DNA from 4 places in the Mesorhizobium abyssinicae genome. Region 3 is predicted to be linked to each of the others. Evidence: predicted binding sites of a transcription regulator. Region 3 holds the regulator's gene; each other region holds the start of a gene.
What was found. The regulator PhoB, encoded in region 3, activates phosphate uptake and scavenging genes when phosphate is short. The targets are predictions, from matches to a motif close to TGTCATNNANCTGTCAT.

Region 1 (5,768 bases), on a different contig from region 3:
GCGACCAACCTCAAATGGATCATGAGCTCGAACTCGCTCTGCCTGATGCCGCCGCCGACCTACGAGACCTGGTTCGCCGAAAGCGAGGTCAGGGCCAATGTCCACTATGTGCCGCTGGCCTCCGACTTCTCCGACCTCGCCGACAGGGTGGCCTATTTCGAAAAGCATCCGGCCGAGGCCGAACGCATCGTCGCCGCCGCCAACGCCTATTGCCAGAAGTTCCGCAACGAGCGGGACGAGCAGGCGATCTCGCTGCTCGTCCTCTACAAATATTTCGTGCTCAGCGGCCAGGTCAAACCGGATCCCGAGGTCTGGCGTTTCATCACCGGCTGACCCTTCCGGCAATCAGACGTCGCTGCGGTCGAGCACCAGGTCGGCAGGCCCGAAGCGGCCCTTGGCCGTCAGCTGCTGGTGCCAATAGGGGTAGAGAACCGGCGGCCGGCTGACGGCGTCGAGCCGCGCCCGCTCATCGAAGGACAGCGTCAGGCTGGCGGCGGCGATGTTGTCCTTGAGCTGCGCCTCGCTGCGGGCGCCGATCACCAGCGACGACACCGCCGGCCGGCCGAGCAGCCACGCGAGCGCCACCTGCGCGCCTGACACGCTCCTGGGCTTGCCGATGTCGACCAGCACGTCGACGATCCGCCACAGCCGGTCCTCGTCGCGGATCGGTGGTTCCGACCAGCCGCCGATCTGGCGGGCGGTCGGACTGTTGCGGTCGTATTTGCCGCTGAGCAGCCCGCCGGCGAGCGGGCTCCACACCAGCACGCCGAGCCCCTGGTCGACCGAGATCGGCAGCAGCTCGTATTCGGCCTCGCGCGCCTCCAGCGTGTAGTGGATCTGCTGGGTGACGAAGCGCGGCTGGTGGCTGCTGTCGCTGATGGCGAGTGCCTTCATCACCTGCCAGCCGGAATAGTTGGAGCAGCCGGCGTAGCGGATCTTGCCCTGGCTCACCAGCGTGTCGAGCGCGGCGACCGTTTCCTCGAGCGGCGTCACGCCATCCCATTCGTGCAGGAAATAGATGTCGATGACGTCGGTCTTCAGCCGCTTCAGGCTCTTCTCGCACTCGCGGATCAGGTGGTGGCGCGACAGGCCCTCGTCATTGGGGCCCTTGCCGATGCGCATGCGCGCCTTGGAGGCGATCAGCACATCGTCCTTGCGCTTGCCGCCGAGCGCCTCGCCGATGATCTCTTCCGAAATCCCGTTCGAATAGACATTGGCGGTGTCGATGAGGTTGATGCCGGCATCGATGCAGAGGTCGATCATCCGGCTTGCTTCCTTGAGGTCGGTCTTGCCGACCGCCGCGAAGGCGCCGGCGCCGCCGAATGTCATGGTGCCGAGCGTCAATGTCGAAACCTTCAGCCCGGAACGGCCGAGTGTACGGTATTCCATTTGAGATCCTCGCAATCGCATTGAGAGGCGCCACGAATGGGCAGCCCGAATAGGACAGCCTATTTGTAGGACAAGTTGCTCGGCTTGTCGCCCCATCGCGGCGACCGGTCGATCACATCTGGAGCAGCGGCATTGCAATAAAACCGTCATTGCCGGCCTTTATTGAAGTCGGCTCAGGATGGCGAACGGAGAAGCACGATGAGCGAACTGAAACCGAATTCCGGAGCCAGGGACTGGCTGGAAGCCGAACTCGCCGACACGCTCGACGAGGACTACGAGCTCGAGATATCGGAGCCGGCGCTGTCGCTCGAGATCGCCAAGATCTACAAGGAGTCGCATCCGCCCTCGATCGAACGCATGCAATATTTCCGAGACTTGCTGCGGCTCCAGTCCGAACTGATCAAGCTGCAGTCCTGGGTGGCCTATCACAAGAAGAAGGTCGTGGTGGTCTTCGAGGGCCGCGACTCCGCCGGCAAGGGCGGCGTCATCAAGCGCATCACGCAGCGGCTCAATCCGCGCATCTGCCGTGTCGTGGCGCTGCCGGCGCCGACCGAGCGCGAGAAATCGCAATGGTATTTCCAGCGCTACGTGCCGCATCTGCCGGCCGGCGGCGAGATCGTGCTGTTCGACCGCTCCTGGTACAACCGCTCCGGCGTCGAGCGGGTGATGGGCTTCGCCGGGCCGGACCAGGTCGAAGAGTTCTTCCACGACGTGCCGGAATTCGAGCGCATGCTGGTGCGCTCCGGCATCACCCTGGTCAAATACTGGTTCTCGATAACCGACGAGGAGCAGCAGATGCGCTTCCTGATGCGCATCCATGATCCGATGAAGCAGTGGAAGCTGTCGCCGATGGACCTGCAATCGCGCGTGCGCTGGGAGCAGTATACCAAGGCCAAGGAAGAAACCTTCGCCCGCACCAACATTCCCGAGGCGCCATGGTTCATCGTCGAAGGCAACGACAAGAAGCGCGCCCGGCTGAACTGCATCGACCATCTCCTGCAGCAGTTTCCCTATGAGGAGGTGCCGCATGAGGAGATCACGCTGCCGGAGCGCGTCTTCAACCCCGAATACGAGCGCCAGGTGCTGCCGCGCGAGCTTTACGTGCCGGAGAAGTATTGAAGCGCTTTTTCCTTCTCCCCGTTCCACGGGGAGAAGGTGCCCGAAGGGCGGATGAGGGGCGGCGCCGACGCCAGCGATTGAACGCGATCGAGCCGTTGCCCGGGCCTGCGGGGCATTGGCGGCAACATAATCTTGGATCGGTAGCGCCGCCCCTCATTGTCCTGCCGGACATTTCTCCCCGTATAGTGACGGGGAGAAAGGGCTGCATCGCCGGTTTCGCCAATCTCCAGATCACGCCCGCTCAATCACCACATGCGTGGCGAGGGGCGTCGCCACCTGCTCGGTGCACTGGTAGCCAAGGCCCGGCATGTCCAGGCCGGCGAAAAGATGCTCGCCCTTGCCGAGCAGCACCGGCGATATCGCCAGGTGCATCTCGTCGATGAGCCGCTCCTGCAGATACTGCCGGACGGTCGAAACGCCGCCGCCGACGCGCACATCCTTGCCGGCGGCCGCCTCCCTGGCCTGTTCCAGCGCCGAATGGATGCCGTCGGTGACGAAATAGAACGTCGTCCCACCTTCCATCTCGATCGGCGCGCGTTTGTGGTGCGTGAGCACGAAAGTCGGCACGTGATAGGGCGGGTTGTCACCCCACCAGCCTTTCCAGCTGTCGTCCTGCCAGTCGCCGCGGATCGGCCCGAACATGTTGCGGCCGAGGATCCAGGCGCCGACATTCTCGAAGCTGCGCGCCGCGAACGCGTCGTCGGTGTCGGTGGTGCCGCCGTCCTGGCCCATCACAACCTTGCGAAAAAAGCGGGTGCCGATCATCCATTTGTGGAGGTTCTCGCCGCCGATACCGAGCGGGTTGGCGAGATCCTGGTCAGGGCCGGCCCCGAAGCCGTCGAGCGACAGGGTGAAAGCATTGACACGAAGTTTCGACATGATTGGCTCCTCCATGACCAGTTGTAATTTGCAAGCGGTTGTTTTGTAGCAAGCTGATTGCAAATTGCAAGCGGATTTTTCGGGCACGGCAAAGGCGAGCGCGAAGCATCGCGCGCCAGCAAACGGAGATTGTTCCGTAGGATCGAGCCGATTGCAGGCGGCAGTCCGCCGCGAGCCAACGTTCGAGGAAGGCTACGCCTTCAGCATCGCTGCCACTTCTGGCGCGAAATAGGTGAGGATGCCGTCGCAGCCGGCGCGTTTCAGCGCAAGCAGCGATTCCAGCATCGCCTTCTCGCCGTCGATCCAGCCATTGGCGGCGGCCGCCTTGATCATCGAATATTCGCCCGACACCTGATAGGCGAAGGTCGGCATCTGCAGCTCGTCCTTCAGCCGGCGGATGATGTCGAGATAGGGCAAGCCGGGCTTGACCATCAGCATGTCGGCGCCTTCGGCGAGGTCCTGCTCGGCCTCGCGCACCGCTTCGTCCGAATTGGCGTGGTCGAGATAGTAGGTCTTCTTGTCGCCCTTGAGCAGGCCGGCCGTGCCCACCGCCTCGCGATACGGGCCGTAGAAGGCGGAGGCGAACTTTGTCGCGTAGGACATGATCGCCACGTCCTGGAAACCATTGGCGTCGAGCGCGTCGCGGATTGCGCCGATGCGGCCGTCCATCATGTCCGACGGCGCGATGATGTCGGCGCCGGCTGCAGCCTGGATGACGGCTGCCGCCGCCACCTGTTCCACGGTCTCGTCATTGACGATAATGCCGTCGCGCAGGATGCCGTCATGGCCATGACTGGTGAACGGATCGAGCGCGGCGTCGGTGATGATGCCGATCTCCGGCACCGCATGCTTGATGTCGCGGGTGGCGCGGTTGATGATGTTTTCCGGGTCGAGGATGTGCGAGCCGGTCTGGTCGCGCAGCGAAAGCTCGACGTAGGGAAAAGTGGCGATCGCCGGAATGCCGAGCTTGGCCGCACGCTCGGCCTCCTTGACCGCGAGGTCGAGCGACAGGCGGAACACGCCGGGCATGGCGGCGATCGGCTCGCGCACTTGCTTGCCGTCGACGACGAAGATCGGCCAGATCAGGTCGTCGACCGAAAGCCGGTTCTCCTGCACCAGCCGCCGCGACCAGTCGGCCTTGCGCATGCGCCTCAGCCGCCGGCTGCCGGTGATCTCATCGACGCTGCGCGCGCCGGCAGGCTTTGCGGGGGTGAATCTGTTCATCGCCAAAACTCTCGTTTGGCCGGGTTTTAACACGGGCACTCACCGCAGACCAATGCGACACGATTGTGCCAGCCTTCAGGGTTGGCCATTGCCCGATAGAACCTGTGCCGCACCCCGGATAGCGACACGGAACGCCTCGTCGAAGCTGACGCCGCGCACTTGCCAGCGGTAGGTCTTGCCGCCATCACCAAGCCGCCAGTCGGCGATCCACCCCAGGTCCTTGTCGCTCCACACGATGCTGCCGGCGAGCGCCTGATCGGCTCCCGCCTTTTTCGCGAGTTGGTCGAGCCCCGCAATGTCGGCTGCGCGCAGCGCCTTTTCGTCCATGCCGGAAACCAGCTCAGCCGGCGGGAAAGCGATGCGCATCAGCAACGGCCCCGTCGCGTTGACGAAAGAGTCGCGCATCGCCTCGCCGCGCCCGTCGTCGGCCATCAGCACGAAATGGCGTTCGCCCTGTTCGGCGCTGAGGAGGATGGCGAGGCGCGGCCGCTCGCCGAGCCAGGGCCTGCTGCCGAGCTGCGCCAGCACCTTGTCCAGCACGGCGGGCTTGTAGAGGCATGTGAGGTCGTGCGGCCGGTCATGCGTGCCTTGCTCGTCATGCACGGGGATGCCTTCCAGCCGGTCGTGGTAGCGGAAGCTGTCGACGAAATCGCCGGCCTTGTCGCGCAGCGCCGCCATCTCCGGTTTTCCCGGCAGGCGCTGATCGCCTGAAACCCTGACCAGCACCCGGTCCAGGCAATCCTTGAAACCGATCTGTCGGTTCATCTCGCCGGTGCCGGTGACGATGGTCTGCGACTGATAGAGGTCGTCGATCGTTGCGGCCATGGCGCCACGCGGCGCCGGCACCGCGGCGAGCAGGCCGATGATTGCAATGCCGAGACGCCAAAATGCGGACATGGCTCCCCCCGAAGTCCGTCAGGCAGCTTGTGGATCCTGCCGTTGCTCCCCGCTTCTCCGCGAGGACTGCCGCTTCGTAGCACCAGCCGCCGGCGGCCGCCAATACGAAGGCGATCCCCTCCTGCCATTGACGGACATGTGCGCCAGCCTTTAGCACTTCAGTCCCGCATGCGCGGGGGAGGATTCTCTTACGATGGATTTTGGCGGAGGCGACGAAATTCGCTTCGAGCGGTTGGGCAGGGCCGGCGTCGTCACGCTGA
Region 2 (5,768 bases), 130 kb from region 3:
CGGCAGGCGAGATGTCGCCATGCTCGGGATGGTGCCAGCGGAGCAGCGCCTCGAAGCCGATCATCCTGCCGGTACTGATCTCCTTTTGCGGCTGGTAGACGAGGCGGAATTCCCCGCGCGCCACCGCCTGGCGCAGGTCGTGCTCCATCACCCGCCTGTCGCGCGCCTCGGCGCCCATCGAGGCTTCGAAATAGCGATAGGTGTCCTTGCCCTCGGCCTTGGCGCGGTAGAGCGCGGTGTCGGCGTGGCTGACGAGCGAGGCCTGCTCGTCGGCGTCCAGCGGGTAGAGCGCGATGCCGATGCTGGCCGACACCAGGCCGCCGCCGGGCGACAAGCGGTTCTCCTCGCGCATGGCCGAAAGCACCGCCTCGGCGATGCGGCCGGCAGCCTGCGGATCCGGCAGGTTCGGGGCGATGATGGCGAATTCGTCACCGCCGAGGCGGGCCAACATCTGACCGTGGCGAAGTTTGGCCGAGGCGCATTGCGCCACTTTCTGCAGCATCGCGTCGCCGGCGGCATGGCCGAAGAGGTCGTTGACCTCCTTGAACCGGTCGAGATCGAGGAGCATGAGCGCGAGCTGTCCGCCCTTGCCGCCGCGGCCCGCCGCGGCGATCTCGGCCTCCAGCCGGCTGTTGAAGGAGCGGCGGTTGGCGAGCCCGGTCAGCGGATCGTAGTGGGCGAGGCGGATGATCTCCTGCTCCGCCTTCTTGCGCTCGCGGATGTCGCGCACGGCGACCACGCCGTGCGGCTTGCCGCAATAGTCGATGGTCCTGGCGATGAGCTCGACAGGGATCGACGTTCCGTCATGGCTCCTGAGCTCGGTTTCCCGCGCCTGCCCGTCGGCTTCCGCCATGGCGGCGGCGGCGCGCTCGCCGAAGAGGTCGCCAAGCACCATGGTGTTGAGCGTCGCCGATGCGATGCCGGACAATGCCGCAATGCTGTCGTTGGCGCTGACGATGCGGGTGCCGTCGCAGACGATGAGGCCTTCGACCGCCGCGTTGGCCAGGCCATGCATGCGCTCGGCCTCGGCCTGATGGCGGCGGAAGCGCAGGTCGATCCAAAGCGCCGCCGCCGAAAGCACGAGGATGACAAGGCTGGCGGCGGCGGCGGCGAAGGCCTGCGACATCGGCTCGATCGTATACTGCGAGATCGCGATCGAGCTATCCGGATAGATCGACACGGCGCCCATGGCGATGAAGTGCAAGGTGCAGATCGCCAGCGTCAAAAGCACGGCGGCGCCGATCGTCCCCAGTGTCGAGGGGCGGCGCAGCACGACGAAAAGCGACAGCGCCGCAAGCGCGATGCCGGCGACCAGCGAGATGCCGACCAGCAGGTGGTCCCATACGATCCGGCCCTGCACCTCGAACGCCGCCATGCCGGTATAGTGCATCGTGCCGATGCCCGCGCCGAGCACGGCGCCGCCGACCAGGTAGTGGTCGATGCCGCCGCGCAAGGTGGCGATCCACATGCCGGCGGCCGTCAGCAGGACGGCCGCGGCAAGCGAAAGCACCGAGAGTTCGGTGTTGTAGGCGTTGGGTATTCCCGGCGAGAAGGCGATCATGGCGATGAAATGCGTCGCCCAGATGCCGAACCCGGTCGAGGTGGCGGCAATCATCAGCCAGGCATAGCGGTTTCTGTGGGTCGAGCGGTCGACGTGGCGAAGCAGATTGACCGCCGAGAAGGAAGAAATGCCGCAAATAAGGGCTGCAAGTGCGACCAGTCTCAAATCGTGCTCGTGCACGATACAATTATAGACAGTCAACATCGCGCTTCACCTGATCTTCCCGCAACAATCAAGCAATGAAATTGATTAGAGCGGTACGGTTGAAGAATCGGTTATTGCGCATGCAACCACCGCGTGTGTCGCTGGTTGTAAGGACGGACAAGAATGGGCAGGGGGTCGCACACCATGGTTGGAGCGCTCAAGTTCTAAGCCGGCAATCAATTTCCGGAGCCGTGACTGATACATCTTATTTTAGCATCAGATGATGTTCATCGACCCATAACAAAATCGTTGTCCGATTGTCATGCGCAACACATACTGGTTCTGCGGAAGCCCCCCCTTTCGCCAATCAAAACGGGAGATGAAACATGAAGCTCTTCGGCTTCGCGGCGGGTGTTGCCGCTACCTTGACCCTGCTTTCCACCACGTCCGCTTTCGCTGTCACGCAGATCAGTTGGTGGCACGCCATGACGGGCGCGAATGCCGAGGTCGTCGATAAGATCTCCAAGGACTTCAACGCCAGCCAGAGCGACTATCAGATCGTTCCGGTCTTCAAGGGCACATATCCCGAAACCCTGAATGCAGGCATCGCTGCATTCCGTGCCGGCCAGGCGCCGGACATCATCCAAGTGTTCGATGTCGGCACCGGCGTCATGATGGCCGCCGAGAGCGCGATCAAGCCCGTGGCCGACGTTTTCACGGGCGCCGCGATGACGTTCGACAAGACCCAGTATTTGCCCGGCATCGTCGGGTACTATTCGAAGCCGGACGGTACCATGCTGTCTTTCCCTTACAATTCCTCCTCGCCGATACTCTATTACAACAAGGATATCTTCCAGAAGGCTGGCCTCGACGTGAACAGCCCGCCCAAGACCTGGAACGAGGTCTGGGAAGCGGCGAAGAAGATCAAAGCGAGCGGCGCTGCCCCTTGCGGCTATACCTCGACCTGGTTGACCTGGATCCATCTGGAGAATTTTGCCGCCTGGAACAATGTGTCCTGGGCGACCCAGCAGAACGGACTGGCCGGCGGCGATGTCGAACTCAAGATCAACGCGCGGATTTTCGTCAACCACTTTCAGGCGCTGGCGGACCTCGCCAAGGACGGCACGTTCAAATATGGCGGGCGCACCTCCGAAGCCAAGCAGATCTTCCTTGCCGGGGAATGCGGCATCTTTACCGAGTCGTCGGGCGGCCTCGGCGATATCGTCAAGTCCGGCATGAACTACGGCATCGGCCAACTGCCGTATGACAGCGATGCCAAGGGTGCGCCGCAGAACACGACGCCGGGCGGCGCGAGCCTCTGGGTTTTCAGCGGCAAATCGGATGAGGAGTACAAAGGCGTTGCGACCTTCTTCGCCTATCTCTCCAAGACCGAGGTTCAGGAATATCTGCACCAGAAGTCGGGCTACCTGCCGGTGACGCTGGCGGCCTACGAGGCGACCAAGAAGTCCGGCTTCTACGACAAGAACCCCGGCCGCGAGACTCCGATCCTGCAGATGACCGGCAAGGCGCCGACCGAAAATTCCAAGGGGGTGCGGCTGCCCAATCTGCCGCAGGTGCGTGATATCCAGAACGAGGAGTTCGAGAAGATGCTAGCCGGCCAGGAAACGGCCCAGCAGGCGCTCGACAATGCCGTCTCGCGCGGCAACGCGGCGATCAAGGACGCGTTGGCGAACTAGATCCTGGCCGAGGATGGAATGTCGCCCACACGGACCCGTGCGGGCGACCCTTGCTTGATGAGGAAACCAAGCTGATCCCGCGCGTCGTTTTTCCCAACAAAGTCCTTCCTTACCTGCTTGTGGCGCCGCAACTCGCCATAACGCTGGTTTTCTTCTACTGGCCGGCGGGGCAGGCGCTCTATCAGTCCATGCTCAGGCAGGATCCGTTCGGGCTGAAGAGCAAGTTCGTCTGGTTTGCCAATTTCCGCAAAGTGCTTGCCGACCCGGCCTATCTCAACTCGATCAAAGTAACAGTGGTATTTTCGCTTGCCACCGCAATCCTGGCGATGGCCGTGGCGTTGCTGCTCGCCGTGATGGCGGAAAAAGTGGTGCGCGGGAAAGCACTCTACCGCACGCTGATGATCTGGCCCTATGCCGTGGCACCGGCGATCGCCGGCATGTTGTGGCTGTTCCTGTTCAACCCTTCGATCGGCTCGCTATCCTACGTGCTGAGAAGTCTCGGCATAGCCTGGGACCCGTTGCTCAACGGCAGTCACGCCATGATCCTTTTGGTTTCCGCCGCCGCATGGAAGCAAATCAGCTACAATTTCCTGTTCTTCGTCGCCGGGCTGCAGGCGGTGCCGAAGACACTGATCGAGGCGGCGGCGATCGACGGCGCTCGCGAGACCAAGCGTTTCTGGACCATCATCTTCCCGCTGCTCGCGCCGACGACCTTCTTCCTACTGGTCGTCAACACGGTCTATGCCTTGTTCGACACGTTCGGCATCGTCCATGCCGTCACCGGCGGCGGACCGGGCAAGACGACAGAGACGTTGGTCTACAAGGTCTACAATGACGGCTTCGTCAATCTGATCCTCGGCGATTCGGCGGCGCAGTCGGTGATCCTGATGGTCATCGTCATCGCGCTCACCGCCATCCAGTTCCGCTATGTGGAACGCAAGGTACATTACGGCTGAGGCAAGCGATGATCGGTCAGTCCCCCTTGCGTGTCCTGGTCGCCCATGTCGCTCTCATCCTTGGCATTCTGATCGTTGCATTTCCCATCTACTACACATTCGTGGCCTCGACGCAGACGCTGCAGACGATCCTCAGGCCGCCCTTGCCGCTGCTGCCCGGCGACCAGTTCTGGAACAACTACCACGAGGCACTGTTCGGCGGTGTCGGGCGCATCGGCGGCGTCAGCGTCGGTCGGCTGCTTCTTAACACGACGATCATGGCGCTCGGCGTCGCGGTCGGGAAGATTTTCATCTCGATCCTGTCGGCCTATGCCATCGTGTTCTTTCGTTTTCCACTGCGCATGACCTTCTTTTGGCTGATCTTCATCACCCTGATGCTTCCCGTCGAGGTTCGCATCCTGCCGACTTACAAGGTGATGGTAGACCTCGGCCTGATCGACACCTATGCCGGTCTGATCATCCCGCTGATCGCCTCGGCTACGGCCACGCTGTTGTTCAGGCAGTTCTTCATGACCATCCCGGGCGAGCTCGTGGAGGCGGCTCGCGTCGACGGCGCCGGGCCGTGGCGCTTCTTCTTCGATATCCTCCTGCCGCTGTCGCGCACAAACATCGCGGCGCTATTCGTCATCCTCTTCATCTTTGGCTGGACGCAATATCTGTGGCCGCTGCTGGTCACCAACAGCAACGACATGAACACGATCGTCATCGCACTAAAAAAGATGGTTTCCTTCGCTGACGCCGATACCCAGTGGCACCTTGTGATGGTCACAGCGATGCTGGCCATCGTGCCGCCAATCCTCGTCGTGGTGCTGATGCAGCGCTGGTTCGTGCGCGGTCTGGTCGAATCCGAGAAGTGAGGGCCGATGGCAACCGTTGATCTGAACGATGTGAGGAAAGTCTATGCCGGCGGCGTCGAGGCCGTGAAAGGCGTTTCCATCGCCATTCCGGACAAGCAGCTTTGCGTTCTGGTGGGTCCCTCCGGCTGCGGCAAGTCCACGTTGCTCAGGATGATCGCGGGGCTTGAAACCATCTCGTCGGGAACGGTTGCGATCGACGGGCAGATCGTCAATGCCATCGGTCCGACCGAACGCGACATTGCCATGGTCTTCCAGAATTATGCGCTTTATCCGCACATGAAGGTCTACGACAATATGGCCTATGGCCTGCGCAATCGCGGCACGCCGAAAGCCGAGATCGACAGCAGGGTTCGGTCCACCGCGAAAGTGCTGGAACTGTCGGGGCTGCTCGACCGGCGCCCACGCGAGCTTTCCGGCGGCCAGCGCCAGCGTGTCGCCATGGGCCGGGCCATCGTGCGCAATCCGAAAGTCTTCCTGTTCGACGAGCCGCTCTCCAATCTCGACGCCAAGCTGCGCGGCCAAATGCGGGTAGAGATCAAAAGTTTGCAGCGCC
Region 3 (5,768 bases):
GGGATTGGACTGCGCGTCGGCCGAAATATACTTGTCGCCGGCCGCCTCGATGGCCTTCTTCATCGCCGCTTCATCGGTCTTCCAGCGCTCTTCCTGGAAGTTCGACCAGGAAACGCCGATCACCTTGTCCTTCGCCTCGGCGACCGACGCGAGCGTCAACGACAAGGCGACACCCGCCAGCATGGCGGTTGCGAATTTCTTCATGATTTCCTCCCTGCGCCATTGCGGCGCGACCCAGACTGGCCCTGAGGCCGGCATAGAGGCTTTTTTTCGAGCCTCGAAAAAAATATGATCCAACGGCGGAGCGCTGTCAACAACGATTCTGAGCGATTCCGAGGCCTCGGCGAATTTTTTTCGAGCTCCGGAATAAATAAATGACAGGCTGGCCCGCTTCTGCCACTATTCATACGGTGTCGCCGACGGCCTTCGAAATCAAAAACGGCCGCGACGACCGGGAGGAAGGCAAAGCATGTCGGTTGGAATCCGCCACGACGATCTGCGCCGACGCAACCGGGCGATGGTTATTTCGGCCGTGCGCCGCGCCGGCCAGCCGTCGCGTACCGAGATCGCCGCCACCACCGGCCTCAGCCATTCGACCATCTCGGCGATCTCGTCCGACCTGATCCAGGAAGGCATCCTGACCGAGAGCAAGCCAAACGAGGCTGTTTCGCTGAAGCGCGGCCGGCCGCAGGTCGGGCTTGCCCTCAATCCGGAAGCCACGGCGGTGATGACGGTGGTCCTGTCGCTGAACTTCCTTTCCGTCGCCGTCATCGACTATGCCGGGCAGGTCATTGCCGAGGAGCAGCGCCGCCTCGACACGGCGATCATGCCGCGCGACGAGCTGATCGGCGAATGCGTGGCCATCGTCCGGCGCCGTTTCGAGGATCCCGACCTCGACGTCCGCGGCGTCGCCCGCATCGCCATGGGCATCCAGGGCATCACCGACACCCATGCCCGCGCCATGTTGTGGTCACCGATCACGCCGCAGACCGACATCGCCTTCGCCGACATTCTGGAAGCCGAATTCGGCGTTCCGGCCACCATGGAGAATGACTGCAACATGATGGCGGTGGCGCTGCAGTGGCGCGATCCCGAGCGGTACCGCGACGACTTCATTGCCATCCTGCTCTCGCACGGCATCGGCATGGGGCTGGTGCTGAAGGGAGAGCTGTTCACCGGCACCCATTCCTCCGGCGGCGAATTCGGCCACATGATCCACCGGCCGGGCGGCGCGCTCTGCCGCTGCGGCCGGCGCGGCTGCGTCGAGGCCTATGCCGGCAACTATGCGATCTGGCGCAATGCCAAGCAGATGGGCGAGGACGCCGAGCCGGTCGATGTCAGCGACGCCGACATGCGCTCGCTCGCCGCCAGGGCGCGCGCCGGCGACGGCCCGGAGCGCCAGGCCTACCGCAAGGCCGGCGAGGCGCTCGGCTACGGCCTCGGCAGCCTGTTCGCGCTGATCGATCCAGCTCCCGTCGCCATGGTCGGCGTCAGCGCCGCCGCCTTCGACCTGATCGAGCCGGCGCTGCGCGAGGCGATCGCCCAGACCGCCGGCGGCCAGCATTCGAAGTCGATCTCCTTCGACACCGAGCCGAACGAATTGCCGCTCATCCGCGAAGGCTGCGCCATGCGCGCACTGACCTTCGTCGACCAGGAGATTTTCGCGCCGGGCGTGCAGGTGAAAGGCGGCGCCACCGGGAAGAACGTGGCCTGAGCGTCAATCTTCCCTGATCGCGTATCCGGCCCCGCGGATGGTGCGGATGACGTCAGGCATGCGGCCATTGTTGACCGCCTTGCGCAGGCGGCCGACATGCACGTCGACCGTGCGCTCGTCGATGTAGATCGTCTCGCCCCAGACATTGTCGAGCAGCTGGCTGCGCGAGAACACGCGGCCGGGATGGCGCATCATGAATTCGAGCAGGCGGAACTCGGTCGGACCGAGCCGGATCTCGCTCTTCTTGCGATAGACACGATGCGATTCGCGGTCGAGCACGATGTCGCCGACCTTCAGCATGCTGGACAGGACTTCCGGCTTGGCGCGGCGCAGCAGCGCCTTGACGCGCGCCATGAACTCCGGCGTCGAGAACGGCTTGACCAGATAGTCGTCGGCGCCGGTGGAGAGGCCGCGCACCCGGTCGCTTTCCTCGCCGCGCGCCGTCAGCATGATGATCGGCAGCCGCTCGGTCTCCGGCCGCATCCTGAGACGCCGGCAGAGCTCGATACCGGAAACCGCCGGCACCATCCAGTCGAGCACCAGGAGGTCGGGCACGTTTTCCTGCAGCCGGATTTCGGCCTCGTCGCCGCGTGTCACCACCTCGACCTGGTAGCCTTCCGATTCAAGATTGTAGCGGAGCAGCACCCCCAGCGGCTCCTCGTCCTCCACCACCATGATGCGTGGCGCGATCATCGGCCCGTCACCCTTCTTCTCAGGCCGCCGGCGCCGACATCGCCGTCTCGTCCAGCTTCGGACGATTGGCGGGCAGTTGCTGGCCGGTCAGCACGTAGTAGGCGTTCTCGGCGATATTGGTGACATGGTCGCCGATGCGCTCCAGATTCTTGGCGCAGAACAACAGATGCGTGCAAGCGGTGATGTTGCGCGGATCTTCCATCATGTAGGTCAAAAGCTCGCGGAACACCGAGGTGTATTTGACGTCGATGCGCTCGTCGTCGTTGCGGAGCTTGGCAAGCGCCGCGGCATCCGCGGCGGCATATTCCTCGATGACCCCCTGCACCTGAATCAGCACCAGCTGCGCCATGCCGTCGATCGAATGCGAAAGGTCGCGCGGCGTGACGCTGAGACCGACGGTGCCGACGCGCTTGGCGATGTTCTTGGCGAGGTCGCCGATGCGTTCGAGGTCGCCCGCCATGCGGATCGAGCCGACCACGGCGCGCAGATCGTTGGCCATCGGCTGCCGCTTGGCGATCAGCGTGATGGCGCGGTCGTCGAGCTCGCGCTGGCGTGCGTCCATGATGGCGTCGTCGGACACCACACGCTGCGCCAGGGCGTTGTCTGAATTGAGCAGCGCGCGCGTCGAGCCGGCGACCATCGAGCGGGCGAGATCGCCCATGTCGGAGATCAGCTTGCTGATGGCGCCGAGATCCTCGTCGAAAGACGCAACCGTATGATGTTCACCCATGATCCTGTCCTCGTGCTTGGAAATCAGCCGAACCGGCCGGTGATGTAGTCCTGGGTGCGCTTGTCGTCGGGGTTGGTGAACATCTTGTCGGTGGCGCCCTCCTCGACCAGGTAGCCGAGGTGGAACATCGCCGTGCGCTGCGACACGCGCGCCGCCTGCTGCATCGAATGGGTGACGATGACGATCGTGTAGTTCTGGCGCAGCTCGTCGATCAGCTCCTCGACGCGGGCGGTTGCGATCGGGTCGAGCGCCGAACACGGCTCGTCCATCAGGATCACCTCCGGCGAGACGGCGATGGCGCGGGCGATGCACAGGCGCTGCTGCTGGCCGCCGGACAGGCCGGTGCCGGGCTCGTGCAGGCGGTCCTTCACCTCGTTCCAGATCGCCGCCTTCTTCAGGCTGGATTCGACGATCTGGTCCATGTCGGCCTTGCGCTTGGCCAGCCCATGGATGCGCGGGCCGTAGGCGACATTCTCGTAGATCGACTTCGGGAACGGGTTCGGCTTCTGGAACACCATGCCGACCCGGGCCCTGAGCTCGACGACGTCGATGCTCTTGTCGTAGATGTCCTCCTGGTCCAGCGTGATCTTGCCGGTCACCCGCGCCGAATCGATGGTGTCGTTCATGCGGTTGAGGCAGCGCAGGAAGGTCGACTTGCCGCAGCCCGAAGGACCGATCAGCGCCGTCACCTGGTTGAGGCGGACGTCGAGATTGACGTCGAACAGCGCCTGCTTCTCGCCATAGAACACGCCGACCTTGTCGCCGCGCATCTTGATCACTTCGTTCGACTTGGCGTTCATTTTGTCGCCCACTGCGTTTTCAAGAGACTGTTCGGTCATGATGTTCATACCAGATGCCTTCTTTTACCAGCGCCGTTCGAAGCGGCGCCTGAGCACGATCGCCGTGATGTTCATGGCCATGAGGAAGACGAGCAGGATGATGATCGCGCCCGACATGCGCTCGACGAAGGCGCGCTCTGCCTCGTTGGCCCACATGTAGATCTGCACCGGCAGCGCTGTCGCCGGATCGAATGGCGTCTTCGGATAGTCGGCAACGAAGGCGACCATGCCGATCAGGAGCAGCGGCGCGGTCTCGCCGAGCGCGCGCGCCAGGCCGATGATGGTGCCGGTGAGGATGCCGGGGGCGGCAAGCGGCAGGATGTGCTGGAACACCATCTGCATCTTGGAGGCGCCGAGACCGAGCGCCGCCGAGCGGATCGACGGCGGCACTGCGGCAAGCGCCGCGCGGGTGGCGATGATGATCGTCGGCAGCGTCATCAGCGTCAGCACCAGTCCGCCGACAAAGGCGGCCGAGCGCGGCATGCCGAGGAAGTTGATGAACACGGCGAGGCCGAGCAGGCCGAAGACGATCGACGGCACCGCCGCCAGATTGTTGATGTTGACTTCGATCAGGTCGGTGAAGCGGTTCTTCTTGGCGAATTCCTCCAGATAGATGGAGGCGGCGACGCCGATCGGCAGCGCCAGAAGCAGCACGATCACCATCATGTAGAAGGAGCCGATGATGGCCACGCCCATGCCCGACGTTTCCGGACGGCTGGAGGCGCCATAGGTGAACAGGCCCTTGTTGAAATGCTCGGCCATGGTGCCGTCGGCCTTGAGCTGGTTCATCCAGGCGATCTGCTGGTCAGAGACCTTGCGGCGCGCTTCCTCGACGTTGAGGTCGATCTGGCCCTTGAAGGCGGAATCGAGATTGGCCGCGGCGAGGATGTCGACGTTGCGCGTGGTGCCGATGACCGACGGATCGGCGACGACGATGTCGCGCACTTGCACGCGCGCGCCCTCCGACAGGAAGCCCTTCAGCTTCAGCGCCATCGGCTTGTTGGCGGGATCGATGCCGAGCTTGGCCATCAGCGCCTTGTCGGCCAGCTTGGGATAGTTCGCCTTGATCAGCACGTCCGGATCGGTGGCGCGCTTGTTGGAAGGATCGATGATCTTCTCGTCGAAATTGATCGGCAGCGTCACGGTCGTCTGCCAGAAGGCGGTGTAGCCCTTCGAGACGATGGTGATCAGCATGATGGCGAGGAAGGCGAGGCCGACCGAGATCGCCAGCACGCCATAGATGCGGAACCGGCGTTCGGCGGCGTAGCGGGCCTTGAGGCCGATGTCGCGGCGCGCGGGAGCCGCGGCCCGGACCATCGTATCCAGCGGGATATCGGTCATTCGTACTGCTCCCGGTATTTGCGCACGATGTAGAGGGCGACGATGTTCATCACCAGCGTCAGCGCGAACAGCGTGATGCCGAGCGCGAAGGCGACCAGCGTCTGCGGCGAATTGAATTCGAGGTCGCCGGTCAGCTGGTTGACGATCTTGACGGTAATGGTGGTCATCGCCTCGAACGGATTGGCGGTGAGATTGGCGGCGACGCCGGCGGCGAGCACCACGATCATGGTCTCGCCGATGGCGCGCGAGGCGGTCAGCAGGATGGCGCCGACGATACCGGGCAGCGCGGCCGGCAGGATCACCCGCTTGATCGTCTCCGAGCGCGTAGCGCCGAGGCCGAGCGAGCCGTCGCGCATGGCGCGCGGCACCGCGGTGATGATGTCGTCCGACAGGGAGGATACGACCGGGATCAGCATGACGCCCATGACCAGGCCGGCGGTGAAGATGCTCT
Region 4 (5,768 bases), on a different contig from region 3:
GATGAAGTTCTTCCTCTGGTCGGCGATGCGGTCGAGCACGGTGCCGACAGTCGAGGCGGCGCCGAAGAAGAAGGCGCCCGAGATGCGGTAGACGACGGTGTCGGCATCGCTCGCCTCGCTGGAATCATAGGTGCTGGCGCGGTCGGCGATGTCGTCCGGCACCAGCGGCTGATCGGCCTCGACGGCGATCGACTTGGCCATGCGGTCGATGAACAGGATCGAGCCCAGCGCGAAGCCGACGACGATGCCCTCGGTGAGGTCGCGGAAGACGACGATCAGGAAGGTCGCCATCAACACCAGCGCATCGCCGCGGGAGGTGCGGAGCAGCGTCGCGAAGGCCTGCTTCTCGAACATGTTCCAGCACACCACCGCCAGCACGCCGGCAAGCGCGGCCAGCGGGATGTAGCTGGCCAGCGGCGCCGCCACCAGCATCAGCACCAGCAGGATCGCCGAATGCACCATGCCCGCGACCGGCCCATGCGCGCCGGCCCGCACATTGGTGGCGGTGCGGGCAATCGTGCCGGTGGCGCAGATGCCGCCGAACAGGGCCGACGCGATGTTCGCGAAGCCTTGCGCCACCAGCTCGCAATTGGAGCGGTGCCGCCGCCCGGTCATGCCGTCGGCGACCACGGCGGAGAGCAGCGATTCGATCGCGCCGAGCAGCGCGAAGGCCACCGCATCCGGCAGCACGTCGACCATCCTGTCGATGCCGATGGGCGGAAACGCCGGCCACTGCAGGCTGCGCGGGATGCCGCCATAGCGCGTGCCGATCGTTTCGGCCGGCAGCGCGAACACAGCCACGACCAGCGAGGCCAGCCCGATGGCGATCAGCATCGCCGGCCATTTCGGCCGCCAGCGCTTGAGAAAGACAATGGTCGCGATGGTCAGCACCGCCACGAAGGTCGCGGCCGGGTTGATCGTGCCGGCCGCCTCACTGAGCGCCATCAGCTTCGGCACCAGCGGCCCCGGCTCCTTGCCGGCAAGCGTCAGCCCGAACAGCTCGGTGATCTGGCCGGAGAAGATGATGACGGCAATCCCCGCGGTGAAGCCGACGGTCACCGGATAGGGGATGAACTTGATGTAGGTGCCGAGCCTCAGATAGCCGATGGCGAGCAGGAAGACGCCGGCCATCATCGTTGCCAGCAGCAGCCCGTCGACGCCGACGCGCGCCACCGTCGCCGCCACCAGCACGATGAAGGCGCCTGCCGGGCCGCCGATCTGGAAGCGGCTGCCGCCGAGCGCCGAGATGATGAAGCCGCCGACGATCGAAGTGTAGAGGCCGCGCTCGGGCGTCACGCCGGAGGCGATCGCGATCGCCATCGACAGCGGCAGCGCCACGATGGCAACCGTCAGCCCGGCAATCGCGTCGGTCCTGAAGTGTGCTAGCGAGTAGCCCTCACGCAGCACCGTCACCAGCTTTGGGGTGAACAGTTCGGCAAATGTCGGCCGTGCCTGCTGGTGGTTTGCCCGCCGGGCCTGATCCATGGACTGCCTTCCGCGTCTCGAAGGCGGCGGGGATCGTCGGCAGCATGTCGGCGGTCGCCGTCGCGACTATTACGCGACTCAGCCTTGCGGGTTCTGCGATACGGCCGGCTTGAGGCGCACGCCCCGGCCGCCGCGCTCGCTGGCCTGGTTCTCGCCGATCAGTTCCACCCCGGCCTCGTCGAGTGCCTGGATGACCTTCATCAGCGTGTCGACCACGCCCCTGACGACGCCGTCGCTCGCCTCCATGCGCTGAATGGTCGGAAGCGAAACCCCGGCGCGCTCGGCCAACGTCTTCTGATCGATGCCGGCCAGCGCCCTCGCGGCGCGCATCTGCTGGGCGGTGATCATCGGCCAGAACCCTTGTCTGAGTCTGCAGTATCAATGGATAGTACAAACATCATGATGTTTCAAGCATCATTGAGTATGGATAAAACATGGCTACTCACTGTCGCTCACCGCATGGCGCCGCTGCAGGAACCGCGCCACCAGCCAGCACAGCATGGCCCAGGCGAAGCCGGCGCACCAGCCGCCGAGCACGTCGGACGGCCAATGGACACCGAGATAGACGCGGCTGGTGCCGACCAGCACCGTGATCAGCACGGCGAGGCAGAGCACGAAGATCTTGGTCGTGCGGTCCGGCAGGAAGCGCGCCGCCAGCGAGCCCAGCGTGAGGTAGGTGACCGCCGACAGCATGGCATGGCCGCTCGGGAAGGAGAGCGACGTCTCGTCGACGAGGTGCGAGACGAGTTCCGGGCGCGGTCGGTCGATGCCGGCCTTGAGCAGGCTGGACAGCACCTGTCCGCCGGCTACCGCGACGAAGATCAGAAGCGCCGATCCCGGCCTGCGGATCAAAAGCAGGTAGACGATCACCGCCGCGGTGATCAGCACCAGCACGCTGGTGCTGCCGAGGCTGGTGATGTCGCGCATCGCCCCCTGCAGCCAAAGCGGCCCGATCGGGTGGTCGGGTTGCCCAGCCTGGCGGAAGGCGAGCAGGATCTCGGTGTCGAAGGCGTGCGGCGTGGTGGCGTGCGCCGCCTCCATCAATTCGACGAAGCCCCACAGTCCGAAGGCGACCACCAGCCCGGCCAGAAGGACCGGAAACTCGATCTTGTTGAAGAACGCGACCGCGGCGGATTTCATCGGGCGGGACCTACAGCCATTCCAGGAAAAGTGCGCAGCGGTTTTCCGTCAGGAATTGCGTCAAAACAAAACTCGGGGCGGCTCGGCGATTCCATGAAACGCTGAACCGCCTTAGAGTCGCTGCATATAGGGCCCGAGCGTGATCAGCGCCACGGCGGCGATCGCCAGCACGATGCCGGTCGCCTGCAGGGCATTGACCTTCTCGCCGAAGAAGGCGAGCGCCACGACGTTCACCGACACCAGCTGGATCACCGCCGACAGGCTGAACGACACCGACATGCCGAATTCACGGATCAGCCTCAGCATGATCAGATTGCCCAGCGAATAGAGCGCCAGCGTCAGCACGATCTTGCCGAGGCTAGGCGCCAGCCCCCATTGCTTGGCCGCGGTCGCCGCGAGCAGGAAGATCACGGTCGAAACGCCAAGCTGCACCAATCCCCAGAAACTCACGGTTCATTTCTCCCAATTGCCGCCATCGCCATGCGTGCCGCAGTCCTTGTTTCCGAAGCGCGCGAGGCCGTCAAGCAGACCGCGTCTCACCAGCGCCCCGCTCAGACAGGATCGAAGCCGGATGTCGCAAAATGCGTCCCGGCCGCCATGATCGGTGCCGACCGATGCGATATTTTGAAATCATGCGCGAGCGATGAATGGCCACGGGTGCCGGCCGACGGGACAGGCGCCGTTCATGAGCCGGCAAATAACCAGCCGAAAACGCGCCGAGTGTCACGAAAATGTGATCGAGCGGTTATAGGGGTCGACAGGTCACATGCTCCAGCCAAGAAGCCAGAGGAAAGCTCATGTCCGACCACCGCTCCCCTGACACCGGTTTCCGAACCAGCCTGCTCGAGGAGAATGACGGCCCGGCCGTCAATCCCACCGACAACCGCACCATGGGCGAGATCATCGCCGCGCGCTTCTCGCGCCGTGGCTTCCTGAAGGGTTCGCTGGCGGTTTCGGCCATCGCCGCCACGGTCAGCCCGCTGGCGCTGGTCGCCGCCGACGATGCCCGCGCCGCCGAGGCCTCGGCCTTCACCTTCGACGAGCTGGAGGCCGGCATCGACGACAAGCACCATGTCGCGCCGGGCTACGATGCCGACGTGCTGTTGCGCTGGGGCGATCCGCTGTTTGCCGACTCGCCGGAATTCGACCCGGCAAAGCAGTCGGCCGAGGCCCAGGCAAAACAGTTCGGCTACAACAACGACTATGTCGGCTATATCCCGATCGACGGCTCGGCCGAGCATGGCCTGCTGGTGGTCAACCACGAATACACCAACCCGCATCTGATGTTCCCCGGCATCGTCAAGATCGTCGACAAGGACGGCAAGAAGGCAGCCGAGGTGGCGCCGCTCAGCAAGGAGCAGGTCGACGTCGAGATGGCGGCCCATGGCGGCTCCATCGTCGAGATCCGCAAGGACGGCGGCAAGTGGCAGGTGGTGCGCGACGGCAAGCTCAACCGCCGCATCACCTCCAACACCGAGATGCAGCTTGCCGGCCCGGCCGCCGGCCACGACCGCCTCAAGACCAATGCCGATCCCGCCGGCACCAAGGTCATCGGCACCTTCAACAATTGCGCCGGCGGCGTCACCCCCTGGGGCACCTATGTCATGGCCGAGGAGAACATCCATGGCTATTTCTCCGGCGAATTGCCGGAGGGCCACAAGGAAGCCGCCAACTACAAGCGCCTCGGCATTCCGGAAGGCGCCTATGAGTGGGGCGCGCATTATGACCGCTTCAACCTCGCCAAGGAGCCGAACGAGGCCAACCGCTTCGGCTGGATCGTCGAGGTCGACGTCAATGATCCGGCCTCGGTGCCGCGCAAGCGTACCGCCATGGGCCGCTTCAAGCATGAGGGCGCGGAATCGATCGTCGCCAAGGACGGCCGCGTTGTCTTCTATCTCGGCGACGACGAGCGTTTCGACTACGCCTACAAGTTCGTCACCACCGGCAAGTTCAACGCCAACGACCTCGCGGCCAACAAGGACCTGCTCGACGACGGCACGCTGCATGTCGCCAAGTTCGGCGAGGACGGCACCGTCGAATGGATGCCGATCGTCTTCGGCCAGGGCCCGCTGACTGCGGAAAACGGCTTCGCCAGCCAGGCCGACGTGCTGATCGAGACGCGCCGCGCCGCCGACCTGCTCGGCGCCACCAAGATGGACCGCCCAGAGGACATCCAGCCCAATGGCGCCAACGGCAAGGTCTATGTCATGCTGACCAACAATTCGAAGCGCAAGGCGGAGCAGGTCGACGCCGCCAATCCGCGCGCGTCGAACGCCTTCGGCCACATCATCGAGATATCGGAGGATGGCGGCGACTTCGCTGCCGCCAAGGGCAAATGGGAAGTGCTGCTGAAATGCGGCGATCCCTCGGTGGCCGAGGTCGGCGCCACCTTCTCGACCGCGACCACCGCCAATGGCTGGTTCGGCATGCCGGACAATTGCGCCGTCGATTCGGCTGGCCGTTTGTGGGTCGCCACCGACGGCCAGGGTCCGAAGGCCACCGGCCGCACCGACGGCCTGTGGGCGGTCGACACCGAAGGCGCGGCGCGGGCGACCTCGAAGCTGTTCTTCCGCGTGCCGATCGGCGCCGAAATGTGCGGCCCGCTGTTCGCGCCGGACGACCAGACCGCCTTCGTCGCCGTCCAGCATCCGGGCGACGGCGGCGAGGACTGGGAGGCCTTCGGCCGTCCGTCCTACTATGAGGACCTGTCGACCCGCTGGCCCGACTTCAAGCCCGACATGCCGACGCGGCCTTCAGTGGTCGCCATCACCAAAAAGGGCGGCGGCAAGATCGCCGTCTGACGCGCGGTCTATCTCGACCCATTGCATGATCAAAGGAGGGATCTCGGCCCCCCCGAGATCCCTCCTTTTCACTCTAGGAACCAGTCAAGCTTCGGGAAAGATTGGCAATTTATGCGTGGCGCCCTAGGTCCTTGTCAGGAGACTGCCATGCCAAAGTCTGTTTATGACCGTGGCCTGCTGAAGCCTGCCGACATCGCCAGGCTGCAGCGCGTCTTTGACGAGGCCTGCCGGCGGCGCCAGGCGCATCCCGATTCGGCCGAAGCCCGGGAAATCGCCCTGAACCTGCTTGCCCTGCACAATGCCGGCATGGTCGAAGAGGACATGCTGATGGAAGCCGTCGGC

Region 1: a site for PhoB is predicted at 1,523-1,539, ahead of ppk2 (polyphosphate kinase 2). Genes of this name have one in related genera too.
Region 2: a site for PhoB is predicted at 2,013-2,029, ahead of ugpB (sn-glycerol-3-phosphate ABC transporter substrate-binding protein UgpB). Genes of this name have one in related genera too.
Region 4: a site for PhoB is predicted at 3,347-3,363, ahead of PU724_RS23640 (PhoX family protein). Genes of this name have one in related genera too.

The regions. Positions count from the first base shown of each region.
Region 1 covers NZ_JARAKC010000005.1:346,536-352,303, reverse strand. Annotated here, with positions in the region: gene PU724_RS14685 (glycosyl transferase family 90) at 1-333, shown strand, start outside; gene PU724_RS14680 (aldo/keto reductase) at 346-1,389, opposite strand; gene ppk2 (polyphosphate kinase 2) at 1,588-2,508, shown strand; gene PU724_RS14670 (dihydrofolate reductase family protein) at 2,740-3,387, opposite strand; gene hemB (porphobilinogen synthase) at 3,580-4,611, opposite strand; gene PU724_RS14660 (DUF2066 domain-containing protein) at 4,687-5,508, opposite strand; gene PU724_RS14655 (enoyl-CoA hydratase/isomerase family protein) at 5,702-5,768, shown strand, end outside.
Region 2 covers NZ_JARAKC010000006.1:115,080-120,847, reverse strand. Annotated here, with positions in the region: gene PU724_RS15420 (EAL domain-containing protein) at 1-1,765, opposite strand, end outside; gene ugpB (sn-glycerol-3-phosphate ABC transporter substrate-binding protein UgpB) at 2,092-3,402, shown strand; gene ugpA (sn-glycerol-3-phosphate ABC transporter permease UgpA) at 3,477-4,358, shown strand; gene ugpE (sn-glycerol-3-phosphate ABC transporter permease UgpE) at 4,367-5,215, shown strand; gene ugpC (sn-glycerol-3-phosphate ABC transporter ATP-binding protein UgpC) at 5,222-5,768, shown strand, end outside.
Region 3 covers NZ_JARAKC010000006.1:249,103-254,870, forward strand. Annotated here, with positions in the region: gene xylF (D-xylose ABC transporter substrate-binding protein) at 1-204, opposite strand, end outside; gene PU724_RS16065 (ROK family protein) at 470-1,714, shown strand; gene phoB (phosphate regulon transcriptional regulator PhoB) at 1,718-2,407, opposite strand; gene phoU (phosphate signaling complex protein PhoU) at 2,427-3,137, opposite strand; gene pstB (phosphate ABC transporter ATP-binding protein PstB) at 3,161-3,985, opposite strand; gene pstA (phosphate ABC transporter permease PstA) at 4,001-5,317, opposite strand; gene pstC (phosphate ABC transporter permease subunit PstC) at 5,314-5,768, opposite strand, start outside.
Region 4 covers NZ_JARAKC010000012.1:127,852-133,619, forward strand. Annotated here, with positions in the region: gene PU724_RS23620 (SulP family inorganic anion transporter) at 1-1,485, opposite strand, end outside; gene PU724_RS23625 (helix-turn-helix domain-containing protein) at 1,564-1,833, opposite strand; gene PU724_RS23630 (phosphatase PAP2 family protein) at 1,924-2,625, opposite strand; gene PU724_RS23635 (hypothetical protein) at 2,737-3,075, opposite strand; gene PU724_RS23640 (PhoX family protein) at 3,423-5,426, shown strand; gene PU724_RS23645 (hypothetical protein) at 5,574-5,768, shown strand, end outside.